2 regions of the Streptomyces sp. OZ13 genome follow, and region 2 is predicted to be linked to the other one. Evidence: riboswitches for the same ligand, from Rfam matches in the RefSeq annotation. Region 2 holds a riboswitch; the other holds the start of a gene.
What was found. A riboswitch is a leader RNA that binds a small molecule or an ion and turns the genes downstream of it on or off. The one in region 2 is predicted to bind cobalamin.
Positions count from the first base shown of each region.

Region 1: another riboswitch for cobalamin. It lies ahead of ACTMTU_RS32000 (ABC transporter substrate-binding protein); the one in region 2 lies ahead of ACTMTU_RS33550 (cobalamin biosynthesis protein).

Region 1 is NZ_JBQHCZ010000020.1:86,575-92,117, reverse strand. It holds gene ACTMTU_RS32010 (ABC transporter ATP-binding protein) at 1-365, opposite strand, end outside; gene ACTMTU_RS32005 (FecCD family ABC transporter permease) at 362-1,327, opposite strand; gene ACTMTU_RS32000 (ABC transporter substrate-binding protein) at 1,372-2,400, opposite strand; cobalamin riboswitch at 2,439-2,635, opposite strand; partial or broken gene ACTMTU_RS31995 (iron chelate uptake ABC transporter family permease subunit) at 2,733-3,656, shown strand; gene ACTMTU_RS31990 (SRPBCC domain-containing protein) at 3,833-4,279, shown strand; gene ACTMTU_RS31985 (ArsR/SmtB family transcription factor) at 4,276-4,638, shown strand; gene ACTMTU_RS31980 (DUF6153 family protein) at 5,058-5,477, shown strand.
Region 2 is NZ_JBQHCZ010000023.1:36,161-41,703, forward strand. It holds gene ACTMTU_RS33540 (putative cobaltochelatase) at 1-1,740, opposite strand, end outside; gene ACTMTU_RS33545 (cobyric acid synthase) at 1,829-3,337, opposite strand; gene ACTMTU_RS33550 (cobalamin biosynthesis protein) at 3,334-4,287, opposite strand; cobalamin riboswitch at 4,377-4,522, opposite strand; gene ACTMTU_RS33555 (hypothetical protein) at 4,647-4,868, opposite strand; gene ACTMTU_RS33560 (anion permease) at 4,881-5,543, opposite strand, start outside.

The DNA.
Region 1 (5,543 bases), on a different contig from region 2:
GCGTCGCGGACGGCCCGTTCGTCGGCCGGCGACGGGTGGGCCCAGGCACGCCGGTGGGGAATGCGACCGAGCCGTACGACGTCGACGGCGGTCAGCTCGACCACGGTGTCCGCCTGCTGCTCGACGACGGCCACCCGACGGGCGACGTCCCGGCGGGGTATGCGCTCCAGGGGCCGGCCGTCCAGCGTGACCACCCCGGAGGCAGGGGCGAGCACGCCGCAGAGGATGCGCAGCAGTGTGGACTTTCCCGAGCCGTTGGGACCGAGCAGGGCGGTCGTCGCACCGGGTCCCGGTGCGACACTGACGCCGTCGAGGATCAACTGTCCACCGGCCGTGCGGGAGACGCGATCGGCGATGAGGGTCATCGGGCCACTCTCCGGGTGCGGTACAGAACGAGCACGAACGCGGGCACGCCGATCAGGGAGGTCATGACACCGACCGGCACTTCCTGGGGTTCGATGACGGTCCGGGCGACGGTGTCGACCCAGATCAGGAAGACGGCTCCGCCCAAGGCCGTGGTGGGAAGCAACCTGCCGTGTCCGGGCCCGACGAGGGCGCGGGCGGCGTGGGGGAGTACCAGGCCGACGAAGCCGATGGCGCCCGCCGAGCTGACCAGGGCGGCCGTGAGCAGGGCGGTGACACACAGCAGCAGGAGTCGGGCGCGGCCGACGTTCACGCCCAGGGTGGCCGCCGCGTCCTGCCCGAAGGCGAACGCATCCAGGGTCCTCGCGTGACCCAGGCAGACGGCCAGAGCGGCCCCCAGAGCGGCGAGGCACAACCACACGTCGGTCCAGCCGGCCCCGCTCAGCGAGCCGAGCAGCCAGAACAGCACGCCGCGGGTGGTCTCCGCGTCGGCGGACGTGACGACGACGAACGAGGTGAGCGCGGAGAACAACTGCATCGCCGCGACGCCGGACAGCACGACCCGGTCGGTGGTGCCGCCAAGGGTGTGGCTCAGCAGAAGCATCGCGGCGAACGAGCACAGAGCACCGGTGAAGGCCCCTGCGGAGACGGAAAGCACCCCGCCGCCGACGCCCAGGACGACCACGGCGACGGCACCGGTGGAAGCTCCGGAAGAGACGCCCAGGACGAAGGGATCGGCGAGCGGGTTGCGCAGCAACGACTGCATCACCGCCCCGCACAGCGCGAGTCCCGCGCCGCACACGGCCGCCAGAAGCGTGCGCGGGAGGCGGAGGTTCCACACGATGCCGTCACGGATCGGGGTGAGACCCGAGACGTCGCCCCTCAGGTGCGAGGCGACGACGGACCAGACGTCACGGACGCCGATGTCCGCCGGCCCGATGGTGATGGCGAGTGCGACGGACATCGCCAGCGCGGTGAACCCGGCCGCTCCGCGCAGCAGCGCGGAGGTCACTTCGCGAGGCCGAACCGGCGCAGCGCGTCGGCCACTTGCTCGACGCCCTCCACCGTGCGGATCGTCGGGTTCATGGCCTGGCCGCTGAGCAGGACGTACCGCTTGTGGCGTACGGCGTCCATGTTCCGTGTGACCGGATCGGTCTCCAGGAACCGGATCTTGTTCGCGGCGCTCTCCGCGGTCTGCGACTTGCGGGTCAGGTCGCCGATCACCAGGACGTCCGGGTCGCGGTCCGCGACCGTCTCCCAGTTGATCTGCGGCCATTCCTCTGTGGTGTCGTCGAAGACGTTCTTCGCACCGGTCTCACGGGTGATGACGCCGGGAGCGCCGCAGCATCCCGCCATGTACGGGGACTCGGCGTTGGCGAACCAGTACATCAACGTGACGTCGGAGGCGTCGAGTCCCGCGGTGGCCTTGCGCACGCGGGCCTCGAGTTCCGCGACCAGCTCGTCGCCGCGTTCCTCGACGCCGAACACGCGGGCGAGGTCGCGTACTTCACCGTGGACGGTGTCCATCGTCAGCGGGCTGGTGCGCACGCCGTCCCCGTCACCACTGTTGTCCTTGCCCACGCAGTCCGACGGCGAGAGGTATGTCGGCACGCCGAGTTCCTCGAACTGCTCGCGCGTGGCCACACCGCCCTTGCCGAGGGTGGAGGCGAACGAGGCGGTGACGAAGTCGGGTTCGGCGGCGAGGACCTTCTCGAAGGACGGGTTGTTCTCCGCGAGACGCTCCACGCCGGCGGCGGGCTTCTCCAGGCCCTTCATGACGGGGTCGGTCCAGGTGGCTGTCCCGGCCATCCGGTCGGCGAGGCCCAGAGCGAGCAGGATCTCGGTGGTGCCCTGGTTCAGGGAGACGGCGCGCTGTGGACCGTCTCCCTGGATCTCCACTTTCTTCCCGCAGTTCTCGATGACCCGCGCACCGGCCTGCGGAGCGGAAGAAGGCCGGGGCGAGGTACCGCACCCGGTCAGCAGCAGCATTCCACTGAGGAGTACGGCGGACGAAGCGGTCGGGCGGTTGAAGGGCACAGCGTCGTTCCTAGCGTCGAGGGCCCATGCGCGGGGCCCGTCCCTACGGTGTGCCAGCAGGTCTTCGGACTCGGGGTCAACCGGACGAGGCGCCTTCCCGGGCCGGTGTCCTGGCCCAGTGGCTGTGTGCCACGCCCGTCGCCCTCACCGCTGCGCGTCAGCTCCGGATTCGCACCGGATTCCCTGACTCACGTACACGCACGTACGGAGTTCGACTGGCTCGCGGAAGCTACCACAGGGGTCGAAGTCCGGGCCGTCCACGGGGGTGTGGGGCGCCGGTCGCCCGGAGCGTGTGAACTCGGCCGGTTTCGGCCTTGTGTCCAAGGACCGAGACCCTTGTTCTGGCGGCCCTGCTCGTGGGCGTGACGATCGCCGCTGTACTGCTCGGCGACACCAAGCTGTTGCTGGGCGACGTGATGAACTGGTGCCAGGGGCGCGCCGGCCGGACGATCACGTTCGTCCTCGACACCCGCGTTCCGCGGGTACTCGCCGCGCTCCTCGCCGGCGCGGCGCTTGCCCTGGCCGGGACACTCGTCCAGTCGGTGACCCGCAACCCCCCTTGCGGAGCCCGGTGTCCTGGGCGTCTCCGGTGGTGCCGCCCTCGGCGCCGTACTCCTTGTGACCACGGTGCCCCTGGCCGGATCATGGAGCGTCGCCGGTGCGGCGTTCGCCGGCGCCGCGGTCAGCTCCCTCGTCGTCTTCGGACTCGCCGGCGAGGCGGATTCCAGCAGAACCGGCTCGTTCTCGTCGGTTTCGGAGTCGCCACCGGGGCAGCGGCGCTGATCAGTCTCCTCATCGTCCTCACCGACCCGTTCAACGCCACCAAGGCGCTCACCTGGCTGTCCGGATCGACCTATGGGCACACGCTGCCCGATGTCGCGCCGCTCGCCGTCGTGCTCGCCGTGGGTGCGGCCTTCACGGTGACGCGCCGCACGGAACTCGACCTCATGTCGCTCGACGAGGACATGCCGAGACTCCTCGGCATCGGCCTGTCACGGGGGCGGCTCGGCTTCCTCGTCCTCAGCGTCCTGCTCAGCGCCACCGCAGTGGCCGCCGCCGGCACGATCGGTTTCGTGGGGCTCGTGGCACCGCACGCGGCCCGTGCCCTCGTCGGCCGGCAGCACGTACGGGTGGTGCCGGTCGCGGTGCTCCTCGGCGCCGTGCTCGTGTGCACCGCCGACCTGGTGGGCCGCACGGTGATCGCACCGGCCCAGCTCGGTGCCGGCCTGATGACCGCCGCGATCGGGACTCCGTAATTCCTCCATCTGCTCGTACGCAGCCGCAGGTAGCGCGAGCGCCGCCGTTTTCGACGGACCGCCGGTCCGGTCAGCAGGGCCGGCACCCGCATGGTGCAACCCCTGGGTTGCACGTCAAAGTCTGATGTGCAACTCTGGGGTTGCACTGATGGTGGAAGCGAACAAGGAGTCCCCTCATGAGCGAGGACCGGATCGAAAGCGAAACCCTCATCGCAGCGCCGCTGGAGCGGGTCTGGTCGCTGGTCGCGCAGCCCGGGTTCTGGGTCGCCGACAAGGCGAGCCTGCCCGGCACCGTGGCCAGGGAAGGCGAGTCGATGGTGGCCAAGAACTCCGAGCACGGCGACTTCCCCGTGCGGGTGGAGAAGGTCGAGCCGCCCACCTACCTGGCGTACCGCTGGACCAGCGCGTTCCCCGGAGAGGAACTGCGTGAGGACAACAGCACCCTCGTGGAGTTCACGTTGACCCAGGAAGGCGAGCGGACGCGGCTCCACGTCGTCGAGAGCGGGTTCGCGGCACTGGCCGGGTCCCAGGAGCTGCGCAGCCAGAACAGGAAGGACCACAGCGAGGGCTGGCCCCTGGAGCTCGACGCACTCAAGACGCGCGCCGAGCAGTCGTCCGCGTGACCGACGGGGCTCACGGCGCCGGCGATACCGTCGACAGCGTGCTCGTCGCGCTGGCCGACCCGACGCGGCGTCAACTGCTGGAACTGCTTGCCGCGAAGGGCGAGGCCACCGCGACGACGCTCGCCGAGCCGCTTCCCGTCTCCCGGCAGGCGGTGGTCAAACACCTCGCCGTCCTGGACGCGGCCGGGCTGGTCTCCGGGACCCGGGTGGGTCGCGAGGTGCGATACGCGGTGCGGCCCACGGCGCTGGACGCGACGGCCCGCTGGATGGCCGCGCTCGCGGCCGACTGGGACCGGCGCCTGGCGAACATCAAGCGCGTCGCCGAGGCGGCGGAGGAAGCGGAGCGGGGTCCGCGTTAGCGCTCCGATTGCCGTTGCTCCGGCGTGAAACTGTTCGAGCACACATGGGCCGACGACGGTCGGCTCACGGAGGCGCCGCCACGGAACCGGCGCTGCCGCCGTCGCGACGCGGTGAGCGACTCACTCGCACCGGGCCGCGGCGGCGCCTGCCCCGACGACGTACGCCGCCGCTTTTGCCGTACGGCGTCCAGCGGACCGCGGACGACAGCGGTCCGCCACACCCCTTCGGCGCAGAACGACTGCCGATGGTGAGGTGCCCGACGGTGCTGTGCCTGACGGTGGCGTGCCCGGCTGCATGCTCGGCGGTGCGGTGCTCACCGGTGTGGTGCCCGAGGGCTGATGACGTGCCCGACGCTGCGACACCTCGGCGGTGCGGTGCTCGGCGGGGACGGCGCACGGCTGCTGGTTAGGATGCGGGCATGAGCCAGCACACCCGCCGCGAGGACCGCCCCTTCAGGGCGCGCGCCCACGTGATGCTGGTGCTGGCCCTCCTTCTGGGCGTCGTGGCCATGCACGGACTGGCGCCCGGTACCGCCTTCGCCGACACCGGCACGGTGTCGACCACCGCCGCTCCGGCGGCCCCCGCCGAGGCACACGACGACTCGGCCCCTTGTGACTGCGTACACGGGGACCCCCACGACGGTGGGGGCGGACATGTCTCGCACGCCGACCAGACGTGCGCCGCGAGCGGTACGAGCGCGGCCCCCGCGCTTCCCGCCCCCGTCCCCTCCGCGGTCTGCACGCCGCCCGCCGCGGATCCTCCGGCATCCGCCTTCGAGGCGGCCCCGGCCGTGCGCGCCCCGCCGTCACTGAGTCAACTGCAACTCCTGCGCATATAGGGCACCCCCGGCGCGCCCGGCCTTTACCGGCCGGCGCCGCCGTGCGAGCCATGCCCGATCGAACGC
Region 2 (5,543 bases):
GCGCAGCACGTCGTGCGCCTTGAGCAGTCCCTGCGCCAGCGGCGTACGGCCGCCCGTCGGCAGGGACTCCAGCCGGGCCGCCGCCGCGTCCACCGAGGACGTGGGCGGCAGCGCCAGCTCCGCGCCCTTGCCCCGGAAGGTGATCAGCCCCACCTTGTCGCGCCGCTGGTACGCGTCGAGCAGCAGCGACAGCACCGCGCCCTTGACCGCGCCCATCCGCTTCCTGGCCGCCATCGAACCGGACGCGTCGACCACGAACAGCACGAGGTTCCCCTCACGCCCCTCGCGGGTCGCCTGCCGCATGTCGTCCCGGCGGACCACCAGCCCGGGACCGCTGCGCCCGCGGGCGCGCTGGTGCGGAGCGGCCGCCTGCACGGTGGCCGTCAGGTGCAGCTTGGTGAGCGCGCCCTGGGGCCGTCGTGCGCCGGTGGTACGGCCGTGCTCGGTACGCGCCCGCGACCTGCGTCCCGCCGCGCCCTCGCCCAGGCCGGGCACGCTGAGCATCTTGGTACGGAAGGGCTCCGTGGCGCGCGCGGGCTGCTGCTCGGCGCCCGCGCCCGGCGCCCCTTCCGGTGCCTGACCGGTCTCGGGCGCGGACCCGGCCGCCTCACCGCTGTCCGGTCCGCCGCGCTGCGGCGGCACCCCGCCGCCTCCGCCGTCGGGCCCGCCCTCCGGACCGGGATCCGGGTCGTTCGGGTCCGGGTCGTTCGGGTCCGGGTCCCCGCCGGGCCCGCCGAACTCGTCCAGCGTCTCGTCCAGTTTGCTCTCGTCCAGGCCGGGCGCGTCGAAGGGGTTGCGCCGCCTGCGGTGCGGCAGCGCCAGCAGCGCGGCCTGCCGGACGTCCCCCTCCACGACCTCGTCCCGTCCGGCCCACGCGGCCAGCGCGGTCGCCGTACGGGCCATCACGATGTCGGCACGCATACCGTCCACCTCGAACGCCGCGCAGGTTGCGGCGATCTGACGCAGCGCCACGTCACCGAGCACCACGCGCGGCAGCAGCTCCCGCGCCGCCACGATCCGCCCGCGCAGCGCCTCCTCCTCACCGGCCCAGCGTGCCGCGAAGCCGCCGGCGTCGTCGTCGTACGCGAGCCTGCGCCGTACGACCTCCACCCGCTGGTCGGGGTCGCGGGAAGCCGCGACCTCCACGGTGAGCCCGAAGCGGTCCAGCAGCTGCGGCCGCAGCTCGCCCTCCTCGGGGTTCATGGTCCCGACGAGCAGGAAGCGGGAGGCGTGCCGTACGGAGACGCCTTCACGCTCGACGTACGAAGCACCCATGGCGGCGGCGTCCAGCAACAGGTCGACGAGGTGGTCGTGCAGCAGGTTGACCTCGTCGACGTACAGCAGCCCCCGGTGCGCGTCCGCGAGCAGACCGGGCTCGAACGCCTTCACGCCCTCGGCGAGCGCCCGCTCGATGTCGAGCGCCCCGACGAGCCGGTCCTCGGAAGCGCCGACGGGCAGTTCCACCATGCGCGTCGGCCGTGCCACTCCCGGCCCCGCCTCGTGCGGGCCGTCCGGACACGCCGGGTCCGGGGCCGTGGGGGCGCAGGAGAACCGGCACCCCGCGACCACGTCGACGTCCGGCATGAGGGAAGCGAGCGCCCGCACGGCGGTCGACTTGGCGGTCCCCTTCTCGCCGCGCACGAGCACGCCGCCGACCGCCGGACTGACCGCGTTGAGCAGCAGGGCCAGCCGCAGGTCGTCCATCCCGACGACCGCGGTGAACGGATAGGGGGTGCTCATCGCCTGATCACTCCTTCGCTGGAGCCGCGGAGCGGCTCGCCTGTGCCCTGCCGGATTCGCCGGCGGGCCGATTGCCCGGCGACCGCTCTCACGGCGCGCCCGGAGGGATGAACGGCAGTCCCGCCGGCGCCCCTTCCTCGATCAGCCTCATCAACGCCCCCGTGTCCGCGTGCTCTTCGATCAGATCCCCCAGCCGGTCCAGCTGCTCCTCGCGCAGCGCGTCGAAGCACGTGTCCGGCGCGGGCACGAAACGGCGGCCCGCCTGTGCGGCGACCTCCCGCAGGAAGGCCCGCCGGAAGCCGTCGCTCTCCAGCGACCCGTGCCAGTGCGTGCCCCACACGGCGCCCACCCGGCAGCCGTCGAGGAAGGCGTCGCCGCCGAGGACCTCCGCGACGCCGTGATGGATCTCGTATCCCTCGACGCGTGTGCCGAGCGCCTCGCCGACGGGCCGGGCGAGGGTCTTCTCCGGTGCGAACCGCACCCGTACGGGCAGCAGCCCGAGCCCGTCGACCGCGCCGGCCCTCGACTCGACGTCGTCCTGGATGTGTTCGCCCAGCGCCTGGAAGCCGCCGCAGATGCCGAGCACCGGCCTGCCCTCTGCCGCGCGCCGGACCAGGGCGTCCGCGAGGCCGCGCTCACGCAGCCACGCCAGTGCCTTCACCGTGCCGCGCGTGCCGGGGACCACGACCAGGTCGGCGTCCACGAGCTCCTCCGCCCGGTCCACGAACCGGACCACGACGCCCGGTTCCGCCGCCAGCGCGTCCACGTCCGTGAAGTTCGACATCAGCGGGACGGCGCACACCGCCACCCGCAGCACGTCCTCACCGACGGGCGCGGCCACCACCGACTCCCGCACGGCGCCGCGCAGGGACACTCGCAGCCCGTCCTCCTCGTCGATACCGAGCCCGTGCGCGTACGGCAGCACCCCGAACGTCCGCCGCCCGGTCAGCCCGAGCAGCATCTCGAGCCCCGGCTCCAGCAGCGACACGTCACCGCGGAACTTGTTGACCAGGTAGCCCGCCACAAGGGCCTGGTCCTCGGGGCTCAGCAGCGCCGTCGTACCGAAGAACTGGGCGAAGACGCCGCCCCTGTCGATGTCCCCGACCACGAGCACCGGCAGCCTGGCGGCCCGTGCGATGCCCATGTTGACGATGTCCGTGCGGCGCAGGTTGATCTCGGCCGGACTGCCCGCCCCCTCGCAGATCACGGCGTCATACGTGCCCCGCAACTCCTCCAGGCACGCCATCACCGGCTCGAACAGCTCCCGCTGCCGGCCGCCGTGGTACCCCTTGGCGCTCAGCTCGCCGACCGGCCGGCCCATCAGCACCACCTGGCTGGAACGGTCGCTGCCCGGCTTGAGGAGGACGGGATTCATCAGCGCGGTCGGCTCCACCCGCGCGGCCTGCGCCTGCATGGCCTGCGCCCGCCCGATCTCCGCGCCCTCGCGCGTCACGAACGAATTCAGGGACATGTTCTGCCCCTTGAACGGCGCGACCTTCACGCCCTGGCGCACCAGCCACCGGCAGATCCCGGCGGTCACGACACTCTTGCCCGCGTCCGAGGTGGTCCCGGCGACGAGCAGCCCCCCACCGGTCATGCCGGCCTCCTTCCGCCGCGGCCATGCCGCAGCACCCGCCCCGCCGCGCAGACGGCGAGGGTCAGCAGGCCGACCCGGCGCGAGAGCCGCACCGCCCGTCCGATGTCACCGAACTCCACCGCGCGCCCGGCCTTGTTGAGCACCGGCCGGTGCTCGACCCGCCCGCCGTACGAGAGGGAACCGCCCAGCCGCACGCCCAGGGCACCCGCGAAAGACGCCTCCACAGGGCCCGCGTTGGGGCTGGGGTGCTTGGCCGCGTCCGCGCGCCAGGCCCGTACGGCTCCACGCCGGTCCGGGCCGCAGAAGGCCGCCAGGACCGCGGTCAGCCGGGCGCCGGGCCACCCGGCGACGTCGTCCAGGCGGGCCGACGCCCAGCCGTACCGCAGGTAGCGGGGGGACTTGTGGCCGACCATCGCGTCCAGGGTGTTCACCGCCCGGAAGCCGACCAGCCCGGGCACGCCGGCCAGCGCCCCCCACACCAGGGCCCCGACGACCGCGTCGGAGGTGTTCTCCGCGACGGACTCGACGACGGCGCGGGCGATCTGCTGCTCGTCCAGGGCCTGCGGGTCGCGTCCGCAGAGGTGGGGCAGCCGCTTGCGGGCCACCTCGACGTCACCTGCGGCCAGCGCGTCGCCGATGGCCGTGGCCTCCCGCCCCAGGGTCGTACCGCCGACGACCGCCCAGGTGGCGGCGGCGGTCAGGGCGACGGACGCGGCGGGGGAGCGGCGTACGGCGCGGGAGGCCAGCACGGCGGCCGCGACGGCGCCACCGGCGCACACAGCGGTGTGCAGGGCGCCCCGGCCGCGGTGGTCGCGCCAGAGGACACGCTCGACGGCGCTCGCGGCCCGTCCGAACGCGGCGACCGGATGCCCGCGGCGGGGATCGCCGAGGAGCAGGTCGCCGGCGAGGCCGGCGGCGGCGCCGTACACGAAGACTCGGTCGGCACGCATGGGATCAGCGATCCCAGGGGTGGTGTCCGACGGACAGGGCTGTACCGCGTCCGGGCATGCGAAAAGTCCTCACTCAGGGTCCGCGCCCTGGTTCGACGTGACCGGCGGTGAGAGTTCCTGGCTCCCCGGGACCGTTCATCCCGGGTGACAGTGGCGGGACCGCGCCGGATTCGCACCGGACTTCCTCTTCTGCCGCCGTTGTTGGCCCCGGCAGTCCACCACGCCCGCGAACGCCCGTCAACCCACCCTTGACCTGCGGCGGGACAGTGTGCCGAGCCCCACACGGGCGGACACACGACCGCCGGGCCGCGAACACCCGGGGGTGCTCGCGGCCCGGCCGTCGAAGGGCGGTGCGGTCGTCAGACGACGATGAGGTAGATCCCGTAGGACACGGCCGCCGCGCAGAGCGCGAAACAGGCGTACGCGCCGGTGCGGGCCAGTGCGCCGGAGCCTCCGGCCCGGGTGGCCGCCTCCTGCTTGGTGAGGCCCACGATGCCCAGGGTGAAGAGTCCCACCAGCGCGACGGTGGCGACGAGGCTCACGCCGAAAACGGAGCCGAGAGCAGTCCAGTCGATCTTCATTCCGTTACTTCCTTACACCGTGGCCGGGCGGGGCGACTCGGTCTCGGGTTCGGCCGGGGCCGCGATGGTGGCCTTCAGGTCACCGGCGGGCGGCGGGGTGACGGCCGCGATGGCGGTCGTGACGACGCCCGCGGGCTCCTCCTCCACGTCGTTGACGTTGGTGTGGTCGACGACCTGACGGCGCGAGATGAACCAGATCGCGACGCAGGAGGCGACGAGGAAGACGGCGACGGCCGCGACACCCCAGTCACCCTGCTTGGTGACGTACTCGGAAGCCGCCGCGACGAGACCGGCGGCCGGCAGGGTCAGACCCCAGGCCACGAACATCCGGGTGGCGGTGGACCAGCGGACCACACCGCCCTTGCGGCCGAGCCCGGCACCCATGACGGCACCGGAGCACGAGTGCGTCGTCGACAGGGAGAAGCCGAGGTTGGAGGAGGCGAGGATCACGCTGGCCGCGCTGGTCTGGGCGGCGAAGCCCTGCTGCGGCTGGAGGTCGGTGAGGCCCTTGCCCATGGTGCGGATGATGCGCCAGCCGCCGAGGTAGGTGCCGAGCGCGATCGCCACACCGGCGGAGACGATGACCCACATCGGAGGGTTGGAACCGGGGGCGACCACGTTGCCGGCCACGAGGGCCAGCGTGATGATGCCCATCGTCTTCTGGGCGTCGTTGGT